Regions from separate parts of the Clostridium cellulovorans 743B genome, predicted to be linked through region 1. Evidence: a T-box and tRNA genes for the amino acid it is inferred to sense, from the RefSeq annotation. Region 1 holds a T-box; the other regions hold tRNA genes.
What was found. A T-box is a leader RNA that pairs with one kind of tRNA and senses whether it is charged. The one in region 1 lies ahead of asnS (asparagine--tRNA ligase), so its partner is inferred to be a tRNA-Asn.
Positions count from the first base shown of each region.

Region 2: it encodes a tRNA-Asn, which carries the amino acid that the T-box ahead of asnS (asparagine--tRNA ligase) is inferred to sense. The anticodon was not compared.
Region 3: it encodes a tRNA-Asn, which carries the amino acid that the T-box ahead of asnS (asparagine--tRNA ligase) is inferred to sense. The anticodon was not compared.
Region 4: it encodes a tRNA-Asn, which carries the amino acid that the T-box ahead of asnS (asparagine--tRNA ligase) is inferred to sense. The anticodon was not compared.

Region 1 is NC_014393.1:4,667,910-4,672,128, forward strand. It holds gene asnS (asparagine--tRNA ligase) at 236-1,627, opposite strand; T-box leader at 1,714-1,946, opposite strand; gene CLOCEL_RS19415 (hypothetical protein) at 2,231-2,653, shown strand; gene CLOCEL_RS19420 (THUMP domain-containing class I SAM-dependent RNA methyltransferase) at 2,948-4,072, shown strand.
Region 2 is NC_014393.1:3,431,328-3,435,546, reverse strand. It holds rRNA gene CLOCEL_RS14060 (23S ribosomal RNA) at 1-1,813, shown strand, start outside; rRNA gene rrf (5S ribosomal RNA) at 1,883-1,999, shown strand; tRNA gene CLOCEL_RS14050 (tRNA-Asn) at 2,007-2,081, shown strand; gene CLOCEL_RS22370 (ComEC/Rec2 family competence protein) at 2,231-2,962, opposite strand; gene CLOCEL_RS14040 (lysophospholipid acyltransferase family protein) at 3,237-3,953, shown strand.
Region 3 is NC_014393.1:4,545,511-4,549,729, reverse strand. It holds rRNA gene CLOCEL_RS18840 (23S ribosomal RNA) at 1-2,128, shown strand, start outside; rRNA gene rrf (5S ribosomal RNA) at 2,198-2,314, shown strand; tRNA gene CLOCEL_RS18830 (tRNA-Asn) at 2,322-2,396, shown strand; tRNA gene CLOCEL_RS18825 (tRNA-Asn) at 2,421-2,495, shown strand; gene CLOCEL_RS18820 (IS982 family transposase) at 2,804-3,745, opposite strand; gene CLOCEL_RS18815 (LiaF transmembrane domain-containing protein) at 4,007-4,219, shown strand, end outside.
Region 4 is NC_014393.1:4,556,017-4,560,235, reverse strand. It holds gene greA (transcription elongation factor GreA) at 1-290, shown strand, start outside; gene lysS (lysine--tRNA ligase) at 307-1,833, shown strand; gene CLOCEL_RS18890 (hypothetical protein) at 1,907-2,101, opposite strand; tRNA gene CLOCEL_RS18885 (tRNA-Asn) at 2,500-2,574, shown strand; T-box leader at 2,619-2,790, shown strand; gene CLOCEL_RS18880 (glycine--tRNA ligase) at 2,876-4,219, shown strand, end outside.

The DNA.
Region 1 (4,219 bases):
CAAAACTCTCATCTACGTATTATTATTCCTCCTCTCTTGCATGTTTTTACTTTACTAATTATGTTTTTCTTCTCACTAATTAGACGATTAAAAACTAAGTTTGGGTTCATAAAATGTAATAAAATCTTAAAAATTATACTTTTCAATTAATCAACATACTTAAAAACATAAAAATACCCCATAGGTAAGACTTTCTATCGTCCACTCTATAGGGTACATCTTATTTAAAATTATCTTAGAATTCTGCTGAACCTGTTGTTCTTGGAAATGGTATTACGTCTCTTATGTTTGACATACCTGTCAAGTACATAAGAATCCTTTCAAAACCAAGACCAAAACCAGCATGCTTAGTTTCTCCATATTTTCTTAGTTCCAAATACCACCAGTAATCTTCCTTATTAAGACCTAATTCAGCTAACCTTGCTTCTAGTATATCAAGTCTTTCTTCTCTTTGGCTTCCACCTATTATTTCGCCGATTCCAGGTGCCAATAAGTCTGCTGCTGCAACTGTTTTTCCATCATCATTAATCCTCATATAGAAAGCTTTAATTTCTTTTGGATAATCTGTTACAAACACTGGTCTCTTAAATACAACTTCTGAAAGATATCTTTCATGTTCTGTTTGAAGATCAATACCCCATTGTACTGGATATTGGAATTCTACACCAGACTTTTGAAGTATATCTACAGCTTCTGTATAACTTACTCTACCAAACTCACTGTTAACGACATTATCTAGTCTTTCTTTAAGCCCTTTATCTACAAAGTTACTAAAGAACTCCATCTCTTCTGGGGCATTTTCCATAACATAGCTAATTATATATTTAATCATATCTTCAGCAGTATCCATATAATCTTTAAGTTCCGCAAACGCCATTTCAGGCTCAATCATCCAAAACTCTGCTGCGTGTCTAGTTGTATTTGAATTTTCAGCCCTAAAAGTTGGTCCAAAGGTATATACATCTCTAAAAGCTAAAGCAAAAGTTTCTGCTGATAATTGACCACTTACTGTAAGGTTTGTTTCTCTTCCAAAGAAATCATCTTGATAATCTATCTTTCCTTCTTCTGTCTTTTTAACATTATCAAAATCAAGAGTCGTAACCTTGAACATTTCGCCAGCACCTTCACAATCACTACCTGTTATTATTGGTGTATGAACATATACGAAGCCTCTTTCTTGGAAAAACTTATGTATAGCATATGCAGCAAGACTTCTTACTCTAAACACAGCAGAAAAAGTATTACTTCTTGGTCTTAAATGAGCAATAGTTCTCAAATACTCCATTGTATGTCTTTTCTTTTGCAGTGGGTAATCACTATGAGAATTTCCATGAATCATTATACTTTCTGCTTTAACTTCAAAAGGTTGCTTAGCTTCTGGAGTTAAAACTAAAGTCCCTTCTATTTCAAGCGAAGCACTAATAGCTAACTTTGAAACTTCCTTAAAATTTTCAAGGTTGTTTTCAAAAACTACTTGAACACTCTTAAAAAAGCTTCCATCGTTCAGTTCAATAAAACCAAAATTATTATTAGCTCTGATAGTTCTTACCCAACCAGATATTCTTATTTTTTTATCAGAAAAAGCATCCGTCTCTCTATAAAGAGTTTTAATTAATGTATTTTCCATTAGTTCTCCTCCCAAACAACTTATTATTATAATTATATTATGTTATTAATATTTTTAGAAAATATAAAAACCTTCATCCTCTAAAAAATAGGGACGAAGGTATATTCGCGGTACCACCCTAGTTATTACAATGAATATTCCATAGTAATCACTCAATCCAAATAAGGCTTTGGCGACCTCTATACCTACTTTTCTTTAAAATAGAATTTCGAATAGAAACTCCGAGATGTTCTTCATTATAATCTTCATATCAACATTCCAGCTTAAGTCGACTCTCTTTAAATCTAATTATAACTACTTTTCTCTTCATAGTATTTATTTTCGTTTAGTTTTACTAATTTTATACGTAAATATTATATTTTTTTTGTATTATTTTTATAAAAGAATACAATATTGATTATATTAAACAGTAGTAGCACTTGTCAACTAAACAATTCCATTTAACTATCATTTTAAATATTATAGCATATACTGTTCTAAGAAGAGGTTTTTTTATCCTCACAAGGGAGAAGTTCTTTACAAGAGAGAGACACCCTATTAAGGAAATTAATCCCTCTAGAAATTAATCTCCTAAAAGAAAAACCTCTTAAGGGAGGAATATAAATGGAAGATTCTCAATTTATTGCATGTAAAAAACATCTCGAGTCCATGAAAACCTCAAATATGGACTTAGATGATATATATAAATTAATAAACTATATGTATTTAAATGAATATTCAAAGGATATGATTAAAAAAGTTTTAACAAACGTATTTGGCCACAGTTTTCCCAACAGCTTAACTACAATAGCTCATATTTTAGTTTCTGAAAAAGACTATAACTTAGCTATGGATTATATAAATCTTGCTCTTAAGACTATTAAAAAAGATGAACTCTATTTTTTGAGATCTTTTTGTGAATATAAGCTTGGGGATTACCATAAATGTTTGAAAACAATAGAAAAACTTGATCCTGAGGAATATGGTGATGTTATTAAAGAACTTGGGCATTTAAGTAATGATAATTTAAATATAAATGTTATTTAGCTAAAAATACCGCTACTGTTGTAGTGGTATTTTTTTATTTCTTTTTGACTTAGTAAATAGTATACTGTAAACAATATGGAGAGTCGCACTTATGGATAATAAAGCTAAAAAATAAGAATACTTTCTGTATAAAGAGTTCCATACTGAAATTTCTAATTTTATCTATACTAAATTAGCGAAATACCTAGATAGTGTAAGTATTTTAAGTTTAATGCTTTTTTAAAAACAACTGGAATAAGTTAAAATTTTATTTTGGAACCCTATAGAAAATAAAAAAGTTTAGGAGATACATTAATGTCAGAATATAAACTAGTTGCTACTGCAGCCTTTGGTTTAGAAGCAGTAGTTGCAAAAGAATTAAAAAATCTTGGTTTTAAGGATCTAGAAGTGGAAAATGGTAAAGTTACTTATATCTCAGATGTAGAAGGAATAATCAAATCAAATCTATGGTCTAGATGTGCCGATAGAATACATATTTGTATAGGAGAATTTACCGCAACTTCTTTTGAAGAACTATTTGAAAAGGTTAAAGCTCTACCTTGGGAAGATTACATGCCTGAAGATGCAAACTTTATAATTAATGCAAAATCAGTTAAATCTACATTATTTAGTTTATCTGATATTCAATCAATTTCAGAAAAAGCTATTATTGAAAAACTTAAAGAGAACTACTCTGTAACTTGGTTTTCAAAATCTGGTGCAAAATACCCTATATTGGTTAGTATTCTTAAAGATAAGGTAACTGTACTTTTAGATACCAGTGGTGTTGCACTTCATAAAAGAGGTTACCGTGAAGATGCAAATATGGCTCCACTAAAGGAAACCATGGCTGCAGCTTTAATAAATATATCTGGTTGGACTCCTGATAAACCTTTTATGGATCCATTCTGCGGTTCAGGAACAATTGCTATTGAGGCTGCAATGATAGGACTTAATATAGCTCCTGGTCTAAGCAGAAAATTTCTTTGTGAAGAATGGGATATATTCCCTAGTGACTTATGGAAAGCTGCAAGAAAACATGCGTATTCTGCTATTGATTACGATAAAACCCTTGATATAAGCGCTTCAGATATAAGCGGAAAGCTTGTTCAACTTTCAAAAAATAACGCTGAAAAAGCACGAGTAGACGATTATATAAACTTTAGAGCTATGGATGTGAGAAAATTAAACACACTAACTCCTAGAGGCACTCTTATATGCAATCCTCCATACGGAGAACGTCTTGAAGAGAAAGCTACAATAGATATACTATACAAAGACATGGGCCTAGTCTTTTCAAGATTACCAAACTGGTCATACTACATATTAACATCTGACGAAGATTTCGAGAAAAACTTTGGGAGAAAGTCTGATAAGAATCGTAAGCTTTATAATGGACGAATCAAATGTTACTACTATCAATACTTTGAGAAAAAATAAAATTACCACTACAAATAGTCATAGTAGTAATTGTCAATTTATATTAATTTGATATTATCCCCTTGAAGTAGATAATCATAATAGTAAAACTATCTACTTCAAGGGGCTTTTCAATTTTAATCTCCTTGCTTATTTCCTTATCAAATT
Region 2 (4,219 bases), 1.2 Mb from region 1:
GGATGTTGGCTTAGAAGCAGCCACTCATTTAAAGAGTGCGTAATAGCTCACTAGTCAAGAGATCCTGCGCCGAAGATGTCCGGGGCTCAAACTTACCACCGAAGCTATGGACTCCGTAAGGAGTGGTAGAGGAGCTTTCTGTATGGGCAGAAGCAGTACCGGAAGGAGTTGTGGACTGTACAGAAGTGAGAATGTTGGCATAAGTAGCGAGAATTAAGTGAGAATCTTAATGGTCGAAAACCTAAGGTTTCCTGGGGAAGGCTCGTCCGCCCAGGGTTAGTCGGGACCTAAGCTGAGGCCGAAAGGCGTAGGTGATGGACAATCGGTTGATATTCCGATACTACTATTAGCGTTATTATCGATGGGATGACGCAGGAGGATAGGGTGTGCCAACTATTGGATGTTGGTCTAAGCATTTAGGGGTGTACGTAGGCAAATCCGCGTGCTAATACTCTGAGGTGTGATGGGGAGCGAAATTTAGTAGCGAAGTACCTGATTCCACGCTGCCAAGAAAAGTCTCTAGAGAGCAAAATAGTACCCGTACCGCAAACCGACACAGGTAGGTGAGGAGAGAATCCTAAGACCAGCGGAAGAATTACAGTTAAGGAACTCGGCAAATTGACCCCGTAACTTCGGGAGAAGGGGTGCCTAGCGCAAGCTAGGCCGCAGAGAATAGGCCCAAGCAACTGTTTAGCAAAAACACAGGTCTCTGCTAAAGCGAAAGCTGATGTATAGGGGCTGACGCCTGCCCGGTGCTGGAAGGTTAAGGGGATTGCTTAGCGCAAGCGAAGGCATGAACTTAAGCCCCAGTAAACGGCGGCCGTAACTATAACGGTCCTAAGGTAGCGAAATTCCTTGTCGGGTAAGTTCCGACCCGCACGAATGGCGTAATGATTTGGGCACTGTCTCAACTGTAAATCCGGCGAAATTGTAGTGCAAGTGAAGATGCTTGCTACCCGCGATTGGACGGAAAGACCCCGTAGAGCTTTACTGTAGTTTAGCATTGAGTTTCGATATTGTCTGTACAGGATAGGTGGGAGACTGGGAAATAGGGCCGTCAGGTTCTATGGAGTCAACCTTGGGATACCACCCTGACAGTATTGGGATTCTAACGGAAACCCATGAATCTGGGTGCCGGACATTGTTAGATGGGCAGTTTGACTGGGGCGGTCGCCTCCAAAAAAGTAACGGAGGCGCCCAAAGGTTCCCTCAGAACGGTCGGAAATCGTTCGAAGAGTGCAAAGGCAGAAGGGAGCCTGACTGCGACACCTACAAGTGGAGCAGGGACGAAAGTCGGGCTTAGTGATCCGGTGGTTCCTCGTGGGAGGGCCATCGCTCAACGGATAAAAGCTACCTCGGGGATAACAGGCTGATCTCCCCCAAGAGTCCACATCGACGGGGAGGTTTGGCACCTCGATGTCGGCTCGTCGCATCCTGGGGCTGGAGAAGGTCCCAAGGGTTGGGCTGTTCGCCCATTAAAGCGGCACGCGAGCTGGGTTCAGAACGTCGTGAGACAGTTCGGTCCCTATCCGTCGCGGGCGTAGGAAATTTGAGAGGAGCTGTCCTTAGTACGAGAGGACCGGGATGGACTGACCTCTGGTGTACCAGTTGTTCCGCCAGGAGCATGGCTGGGTAGCTATGTCGGGAAGGGATAAACGCTGAAAGCATCTAAGCGTGAAGCCCACCTCAAGATTAGATTTCCCATAGCGTAAGCTAGTAAGATCCCTTGAAGAACACAAGGTTGATAGGTGAGGGGTGTAAGCATGGTAACATGTTCAGCTGACTCATACTAATAGATCGAGGGCTTAACCTAAACAAAGTTTTTAATATCTATGCAATTTTCAGAGAACACTCTGAACTTTAAAAGAAATTTTAAAGTGTATCCAGTGATTATGCCTGGTAGGTAACACCCGTTCCCATTCCGAACACGACGGTTAAGCTACTAAGGGCCGATGATACTGCAGGAGAGGTCTTGTGGGAAAGTAGGTTGTCGCTGGGTTTAATGTTCCGCGATAGCTCAATGGCAGAGCATTCGGCTGTTAACCGAAGGGTTGGAGGTTCGAGCCCTCTTCGCGGAGCCATTTTTATTTTTTCAGAAGTATTAGATGTAGAGAGTTAATTTAAGGTGATTTTTATAATCATTTTAAATTAACTCTTTTCTCATTATTCATTTTCTTATGTAAGTATAGGATTAAGCAGAATCTACTGTAAGTTCTTAAGTAGTGTGTTTTTAAGTTTTTCTATATATTGTATTTCCATTACTTATTAGAATTATATTCCCCTCTTTTGAAGTAGAGAGATACGGGATTTTAAATTTACCTAATCTATTTATTGTTGAAACACTAGGATGACCGTAGGAATTTCTTTTACCAACACTTATAATTGCCAGAGAAGGAGACACTTTAGATAAGAATTCTTCAGAAGTTGAAGTTGAACTCCCATGGTGACCTACTTTTAAAACGTCAGAATTAATATTAAAACCTTTAGCTAAAATTTCTTCCTCACTTGTTTTCGTTGCATCACCAGTTAATAAAAAAGATGTATCTTTGTATACAACTTTTATAACTAAAGAATAATTATTGCCATCATCATAACAAGTTCTATTAGGAGAAACAATAAAAAACTTTAAATCAGGATTGATTACAAAAGTATCTCCAGCCTTAAGAAATTTTAAGGAACTGTGATCTTTTTTTAGTTGATATAAAATATCACTAAATCCTTCTGTATTTGAAGCCATTCTGGGACAATAAAAATTTTTAGCTTTAAAATTCATCAGTATTGGAACCATGCCACCATAATGATCTTCATGAGGGTGAGTTAGGATAAGGTTATCAATGGACTTTATTTTTTCTTTTTTTAGATAGTTTATTACATTAGAGGAATACTCCTCAGAGCCTGAATCAATAAGTGTTGATGTGCCATTATAGTTAATTAATATACTATCTCCTTGATCAACATCAATAAAAGAAAATATTACGATATTTTTATCAGGGTTTGCTTTTATGCAACCTGTTAAAAATATAAAGAGAAGAATAGAAGAAATGAATAATATTAAAAACTTATAATATACTTTCCTAAAAATGATTGTATTCTCCTTTCAAGTATATAAACGCTACCTAATATTATTGAACATAAGTTTAGAAAATATACATAACATTTTCTAAACTTGCTTTTTATAGAGGCTATTAGTATAATTGAACCTGAAGATATTTCCGAAGGAAGGATAGGTATTATTTATGAATTATTTAAGAGTCATTTCATTTTTCATTTTTTCATATTTGCTTAGGATAAAGTTAGAATTTTTAAAGAAGACCGCATCTAAAGATACTATAGAAGCCTTTATAAACAAGTGGGTAAAAAAATGGACATATATAATGAATAGTAGCTTTAAGGTTTCAACTGATATAGAAGGGATAGAAAACTTGCCAGAGGGAAATTGTTTGTTCATAGCAAATCATCAAGGTATATATGATATTATCGAAATGATAGCTGTGATGCCTAAAACGATGGGGTTTATTGCTAAAAAAGAAATGCTAGGTAAACCGATTTTTCCTTATTGGATGGAACAAATAAAGTGCGTTTTTTTAGATAGAGAGAATCCACGAGAGGCGATTAAGACTTTAAATAAAGCTAGCGAATATTTAAAAGAAGGTTATTCAATGACTTTATTTCCAGAGGGAACAAGGAGTAAGGATGGACAAATAGGAGAATTTAAAAAAGGAAGTCTTAAGATTGCAACCAAAACTCCACACATACCAATTGTACCTGTAGCAATTGAAGGAACCTATAAGGCTTTTGAAGAAAATAAGCGTTTCAGAAGTACAAAGGTAAAAATGAAGGTTGGTAAGCCTATATACATAGAAGAACTCTCACAGGAGGATAAGAAGGATCTAGCACAATACTGTGAGATAGTTGTTAAGAATCTTTATAAAGACATGATGGGTGAAAATTAATTATATTCAAAGCTCTAGATATAAGAAATTATCATAAAATCTAACTTTAAAATGTATTAAACCAATGTTATTAAAAACAATATATTAACCTAGAAAGTAATAACTTTATTTATCTAAGTAAATTGTGTTGATTTAACAAGTTAATAGATTATAAAAACACTTAATATCTTTAAAGGTATTAAGTATTTTTTGTTTTAAATTATGTACCATTTATATAACTATATCAAAATATTAGTTTTTTAAAATTTTTATATTTATTCGTTATA
Region 3 (4,219 bases), 120 kb from region 1:
TGGTGTTGAAAAACCATGGGATGAGCTGTGGATAGCGGAGAAATTCCAATCGAACTCGGAGATAGCTGGTTCTCCTCGAAATAGCTTTAGGGCTAGCGTCGGGTAAAATGAGTAATGGAGGTAGAGCACTGAATGAGCTAGGGGCTGACAACAGTTACCGAACTCTATCAAACTCCGAATGCCATATACTTTTACCCCGGCAGTCAGACTGCGAATGATAAGGTCCGTAGTCAAAAGGGAAAAAGCCCAGACCATCAGCTAAGGTCCCCAAGTGTAAGTTAAGTGGAAAAGGATGTGGGATTTCTAAGACAACTAGGATGTTGGCTTAGAAGCAGCCACTCATTTAAAGAGTGCGTAATAGCTCACTAGTCAAGAGATCCTGCGCCGAAGATGTCCGGGGCTCAAACTTACCACCGAAGCTATGGACTCCGTAAGGAGTGGTAGAGGAGCTTTCTGTATGGGCAGAAGCAGTACCGGAAGGAGTTGTGGACTGTACAGAAGTGAGAATGTTGGCATAAGTAGCGAGAATTAAGTGAGAATCTTAATGGTCGAAAACCTAAGGTTTCCTGGGGAAGGCTCGTCCGCCCAGGGTTAGTCGGGACCTAAGCTGAGGCCGAAAGGCGTAGGTGATGGACAATCGGTTGATATTCCGATACTACTATTAGCGTTATTATCGATGGGATGACGCAGGAGGATAGGGTGTGCCAACTATTGGATGTTGGTCTAAGCATTTAGGGGTGTACGTAGGCAAATCCGCGTGCTAATACTCTGAGGTGTGATGGGGAGCGAAATTTAGTAGCGAAGTACCTGATTCCACGCTGCCAAGAAAAGTCTCTAGAGAGCAAAATAGTACCCGTACCGCAAACCGACACAGGTAGGTGAGGAGAGAATCCTAAGACCAGCGGAAGAATTACAGTTAAGGAACTCGGCAAATTGACCCCGTAACTTCGGGAGAAGGGGTGCCTAGCGCAAGCTAGGCCGCAGAGAATAGGCCCAAGCAACTGTTTAGCAAAAACACAGGTCTCTGCTAAAGCGAAAGCTGATGTATAGGGGCTGACGCCTGCCCGGTGCTGGAAGGTTAAGGGGATTGCTTAGCGCAAGCGAAGGCATGAACTTAAGCCCCAGTAAACGGCGGCCGTAACTATAACGGTCCTAAGGTAGCGAAATTCCTTGTCGGGTAAGTTCCGACCCGCACGAATGGCGTAATGATTTGGGCACTGTCTCAACTGTAAATCCGGCGAAATTGTAGTGCAAGTGAAGATGCTTGCTACCCGCGATTGGACGGAAAGACCCCGTAGAGCTTTACTGTAGTTTAGCATTGAGTTTCGATATTGTCTGTACAGGATAGGTGGGAGACTGGGAAGTAGGGCCGTCAGGTTCTATGGAGTCAACCTTGGGATACCACCCTGACAGTATTGGGATTCTAACGGAAACCCATGAATCTGGGTGCCGGACATTGTTAGATGGGCAGTTTGACTGGGGCGGTCGCCTCCAAAAAAGTAACGGAGGCGCCCAAAGGTTCCCTCAGAACGGTCGGAAATCGTTCGAAGAGTGCAAAGGCAGAAGGGAGCCTGACTGCGACACCTACAAGTGGAGCAGGGACGAAAGTCGGGCTTAGTGATCCGGTGGTTCCTCGTGGGAGGGCCATCGCTCAACGGATAAAAGCTACCTCGGGGATAACAGGCTGATCTCCCCCAAGAGTCCACATCGACGGGGAGGTTTGGCACCTCGATGTCGGCTCGTCGCATCCTGGGGCTGGAGAAGGTCCCAAGGGTTGGGCTGTTCGCCCATTAAAGCGGCACGCGAGCTGGGTTCAGAACGTCGTGAGACAGTTCGGTCCCTATCCGTCGCGGGCGTAGGAAATTTGAGAGGAGCTGTCCTTAGTACGAGAGGACCGGGATGGACTGACCTCTGGTGTACCAGTTGTTCCGCCAGGAGCATGGCTGGGTAGCTATGTCGGGAAGGGATAAACGCTGAAAGCATCTAAGCGTGAAGCCCACCTCAAGATTAGATTTCCCATAGCGTAAGCTAGTAAGATCCCTTGAAGAACACAAGGTTGATAGGTGAGGGGTGTAAGCATGGTAACATGTTCAGCTGACTCATACTAATAGATCGAGGGCTTAACCTAAACAAAGTTTTTAATATCTATGCAATTTTCAGAGAACACTCTGAGCTTTAAAAGAAATTTTAAAGTGTATCCAGTGATTATGCCTGGTAGGTAACACCCGTTCCCATTCCGAACACGACGGTTAAGCTACTAAGGGCCGATGATACTGCAGGAGAGGTCTTGTGGGAAAGTAGGTTGTCGCTGGGTTTAATGTTCCGCGATAGCTCAATGGCAGAGCATTCGGCTGTTAACCGAAGGGTTGGAGGTTCGAGCCCTCTTCGCGGAGCCATTTTACTTTTTGAATAAATAATGTTCCGTGGTAGCTCAATGGCAGAGCATTCGGCTGTTAACCGAAGGGTTGGAGGTTCGAGCCCTCTCCACGGAGCCATTTTATTTTTTGGATTAAGATAAGAGAGTTGATTTAAGATGATTATAGTCATTTTAAATTAACTCTTTTTGTTTTATATCCAACTTGGGCATTTATAAAAAAATAAAAAATTATTTCAATTTCTTCGTGGGTTTTCTTATTAATAGTAGTCTAAATAGATGTAAAGAAAAAACTTAAAGAGTATTTAGAAATAACGTTATAATAAATTAACCTGTTGTGCTAGCAGATAAGTTTTCATTAAAAGGATATTTATACCATGATTTTAGGCAGTCCTATCCTATTGTCTCATATACTGTTTTTGGAAATTATTATCCGAATACTAATTCTTTAATCTTTGATATTTCTATACCTATATTAAAAAATTTATTTATAAAATAGCAAAGATTATGAGCTAATATTTTATTTGATATTCTTGTGGCAAATCCCCAAGTTGATTTTGTAAGAACCCTCTGCATATTTAATTGCTCGGAGAGCTGAGAAAAAGTAGTTTCTACTCTACGACGAGCCTTGAATATCAACTGCCTAAAAGGTTTTAAAAGTTTAGTTTTACTATTGTTACGATTTATTGTTAAAAGACGAATGTACCTTGTTTCTTTTAATTGCGAAGCAACTTTTTGACCTATATATCCTTTATCACCTATTAGTATATCAATCTCTGAATTAGCTGTGAGTTCCCAGACGACATCTCTGTCATCAATATTTGCTGCTGTTACAGTAAAATCTGTGATATAGCCATCGAGGGCTACTAAAGCATGTAATTTGAATCCATAATATGTTTCTTTTTTCGAAGCGCATCGCCCGTAGGCAGCCTCCGGCTTAAAAGCTTTATGGAAATGAGCTCTCCCAAACTTACACACAGGAATTGGCATACTATCTGCAATTCTCATTCGGTCATATTGATAGTTAAGAAATTTCGTTAACTCTTTACGAATTTCATCAATGACTCGAAATAATGACTTTCTAACTCTATGAAACCTCGGCCTACTACAAAAGTTGGGAAATAAGTCTCGTAGGTTTTTAGAGCAAAATCCAAACCATGCTTTTTCAGAGTCAATGGTTAAGAGTTCACCTACTAAAGAAATCGTAATTATTTCGCTATCAGTCATTACTGATTTAGCGATGTTACGACGATTTTTAATAAATGTTGGAGTTACTTTTTGGTAAAAGTCATCAATTATAACATAAGTGACAACAATAAAATCTTTTAAGTCATTTATTGTTATGGTAGAATCTTTATTAAACTCTGGCATATAGGTTAGCCTCCTATCATTAGATTAGTGGTGTTTTTTAATGATAGGTTAGCAAATATGCTGGAGTTTTTCTATTTGTAAGTATTGCCAGCGTATTTAACTAGCACAACGGGTTAAATTAATTTATTTAAGTGATTTACTATCTATATAGACGTTGTGATTAAAAATCTGCATTCTCTTATCAAATGTAGATGGATTTAATGTAGAAATATCATTGTGACTTATATATAATTTTTATATTTTAATTAAGGAGGTATATAAATGCAAAAGAGTGTAGGAAATATTTCAACAGCTATAGGATTTATACTATTAGGTATCATGATGTTATTAAGACAAAGCAATATAGAAATTTTGAAAAACATAATGGTATTCTGGCCTATTATATTAGTGGTGTTTGGTATAGAGCTTCTTATTGAAGCAAAAAGGTTAAAGGAAAATCAAGTGATAAAATTTAATAAAGGCTTTATACTATTA
Region 4 (4,219 bases), 110 kb from region 1:
AAATAGCTCAACTTGAAGCTATGTTAAAAAAAGTTACAGTGGTAGACGAAACAGATATTCAAGGTGATATAGTTGGTATTGGCACAAAAGTAAAAGTTAAAGATATTGATAGCGGAGATGTTGATGTATACTCTATTGTAGGGTCTGCAGAAGCTGACCCATTAGAATTTAAGATTTCACATGAATCACCAGTTGGTAAGGCTATGCTTGGCAAAAAAGTTGGAGAAACTGTCGATGTAGCAGTTCCAGATGGAACGATTAAATTAGAAATATTAGAAATAACAAAGTAGATACGGAGGGTTACAAATGTCAGAAAAGCAGTTCACAAACGATGAACAAAATGCTAACAATGAAGAAAATCATGAAGAGTTAAATAAGCTAATACTAGAAAGAATGCAAAAGCTTAAAGATGCACAAGAAGCTGGAGAAGATCCTTTTGATGTTTATAAGGTTGATAGAACTCACACATCAAATGAAGTTAAAGAAAACTTTGAAGATCTTGAAGAGAAAGAAGTTGTGGTTGCAGGAAGATTAATGTCAAAAAGAGTTCATGGTAAAGCTGGATTCTGTGATATTCATGATAGATATGGCAAACTTCAATTACATGTAAAGATTGATAACATTGGAGAAGAAAAACTTAAAAAGTTTAAGACTTTAGATATTGGTGATTTTATATCAGTTACTGGTAAAGTGTTTAAAACTAAGACTGGAGAAATAACAGTTTCAGTTACAGACTACCAACCTTTAACTAAGTCTTTACGTCCACTACCTGAAAAATATCATGGTTTAAAGGATACTGATTTAAGATATAGACAAAGATATGTAGATTTAATCATGAATCCAGAAGTTAAGGAAACCTTCATGAAGAGATCTGCTATTATTACTGCTATGAGAGAATATCTAGATCAACATGCTTATATTGAAGTAGAAACTCCTATTTTGTCACCAATTGCTGGAGGGGCTGCTGCAAGACCATTTGTTACACATCATAATTCTTTAGATATAGATATGTATCTTAGAATTGCAACAGAATTATATTTAAAGAGATTGATTGTTGGTGGTTTTGAAAAAGTATATGAGATTGGAAGAAACTTCAGAAATGAAGGTATTTCAGTAAGACACAATCCAGAATTCACAATGATTGAATTATATGAAGCTTATGCAGATTATAATGATATGATGGTGTTAACTGAAAATATGGTAGCATACATATGTAAAAAGGTTCTAGGAACTACAAAGGTTACTTATCAAGGAACTGAAATAGATTTTACACCACCTTGGAGAAGAATTACCATGGTTGATGCAGTTAAAGAATATGCAGGTGTAGACTTTAATGAAATAAAAACTGATGAAGAAGCTAGACAAATTGCAAAAGAAAAACATTTAGAACTTAAGAAAGAATTAAAATATTATACTAAGGGTGAAATTTTAAATGAATTATATGAAGCTTTTGGTGAAGAACATATGATTCAGCCAACATTTATATATGATTACCCAGTAGAAATATCACCTCTTACAAAGAAGAAGAGAGGAAATGAAGCATTTACTGAAAGATTTGAAGGCTTTGTTTTTGGAAGAGAACTTTGTAATGCATATTCAGAGCTTAATGATCCTATAGTTCAAAAAGAAAGATTTCTTCAACAATTGAAGGAAAGAGAACATGGTGATGACGAAGCATACATGATGGATGATGATTTTATCACGGCTCTTGAAATAGGTATGCCACCAACAGGTGGAATGGGAATGGGTATAGATAGACTTGTTATGTTCCTAACAGATTCAGCATCTATAAGAGATGTACTTTTATTCCCAACAATGAAGCAAATAAAATAAATTGAAATATTAAATAGGTCCTACTAAACAATAGTTGTCTAGTAGGACCTATTTTAGCTAAAATAAATTTATTTTAATTATCGTTATAAGGTAATGTAATTTTTGAAAGCTTGTGCTTTAAAGTTATAAATTCTACATCTAGAGCATCAAGTTTAGCTTCAAGAACTAAACGTTCTTTTGCATCCTTAGTTTTCGATAAATCTTTACTTACTTTAGTAATTTCCTCGTCTAATTCAAACATTCTTAATGTTGCTTCATATCCAGTCATGATTCAAACCTCCTAAATGATACTAAAAAGTAATGTTGACAAAATATATTGATAATTTAAGCACTTTCGTGTCTTTATATAAGTATATACTTATATTTAGAAATTTTCCACTAGTTTAAGTAATGGTAAAAAAATTTGTAACAATCAATAAGTTAACCATATATAAACTGAAAGATTTTACACAAAAAATAACAAAGTGGCTTTCAAGAAACACTGTGTAACAAGTGTGGAAGATTTTTTATTGAAAATTGTATATTTTATAGGGGGTATATCGCATCAAATAACATTCCTCTAAATTTAGCTTTATGTAAAAAATAATCAATTAATAATATAAAAAAATAGAAAAACATGTTGACATGAATAGGGTTACTATATATAATAATACTTGTGAAAGACATTCCGTGGTAGCTCAATGGCAGAGCATTCGGCTGTTAACCGAAGGGTTGGAGGTTCGAGCCCTCTCCACGGAGCCATTTTAATTTTTTGACTAATTACTATAGTAAATAGAAACTAAATAGAAGATACGATGAAAAAAGAAAAGTATCAGTATTATCTTTTTAAGAGAGGTTGTGGGTGGTGAAAACAACTATGGAAATTCTGAGAAAGGAGCTTTTGAGTATCAATAAATTAAGAAAGTAGGGCCTAAGCCAAAAAGGGTGGAACCGCGGAGAAGTTTCTTCGTCCCTTTAGGATTGTAGGGTCTTTTTTTATTTTTCAAAAATTAAAAAACTATATTTTTAAAATCATACAATTAGAAATATGAGGAGGATTATTATGGCTGTAGAAAAAACTATGGAAAAAATTGTTGCCCTTGCAAAATCTAGAGGATATGTATTCCCAGGATCTGATATATATGGTGGGCTTGCGAATTCATGGGATTATGGTCCACTAGGAGTTGAGTTCAAAAATAATATCAAAAAGGCTTGGTGGAAAAAGTTTATTCAAGAAAGCCCATATAACGTAGGTTTAGATTCTGCTATATTAATGAACCCAGAAGTTTGGGTTGCATCAGGTCATGTTGGTGGTTTTTCAGATCCATTAATGGATTGTAAGGAATGTAAAGCTAGATTTAGAGCAGATAAGATTGTTGAAGATCATATGGCTGCAAATGGAGCAGAAGTTGCATCAGCAGATGGCTGGTCTAAAGAACAGTTAAAAGAGTACATAGACAACAATAATATAGATTGCCCTAAGTGTGGAAAACATAACTATACTGAAATTAGACAGTTTAATTTAATGTTTAAAACCTTTCAAGGTGTAACTGAAGATGCTAAGGCTGAAATATATCTAAGACCTGAAACAGCACAAGGAATATTTGTAAACTTCAAGAGTGTACAAAGAACTTCAAGAAAAAAAATACCTTTTGGTATAGGTCAAATTGGAAAGTCTTTTAGAAATGAAATTACTCCTGGAAATTTTATATTCAGAACAAGAGAATTTGAACAAATGGAGCTTGAGTTTTTCTGTAAACCAGGTACGGATTTAGAATGGTTTTCATATTGGAAGAATTATTGCTTCAACTTTTTAAAGAATCTATCAATGAAAGAAGAAAATTTAAGATTTAGAGATCATGGCGAAGAAGAATTATCTTTCTATAGCAATGCTACTTCTGACATAGAATTCAAATTTCCATTCGGTTGGGGTGAACTTTGGGGGATAGCAGATAGAACAGACTATGATTTGAATCAACATGCGAAACATAGCGGACAGGACTTAAATTACTTAGATCCTGTGACAAATGAAAAATATGTACCATATGTTATAGAACCATCACTAGGAGCTGATAGAGTATTATTAGCATTTTTATGTGATGCTTATGACGAAGAAGAACTTGAAGATGGAGATAGCAGAACCGTATTAAGACTTCATCCAGCATTAGCGCCATTTAAAGCAGCTGTGATGCCTTTATCAAAGAAGCTATCAGAAAAATCTTTAGAAGTTTACGAGAAATTAAGCAAGAAGTTCAATGTGGACTATGATGAAGCAGGAAGTATTGGTAAAAGATATAGAAGGGAAGATGAAATTGGAACTCCTTACTGCATAACTATTGACTTTGATACTCTTGAAGATGATAGTGTAACTGTAAGAGATAGAGATACAATGAATCAAGTAAGAATA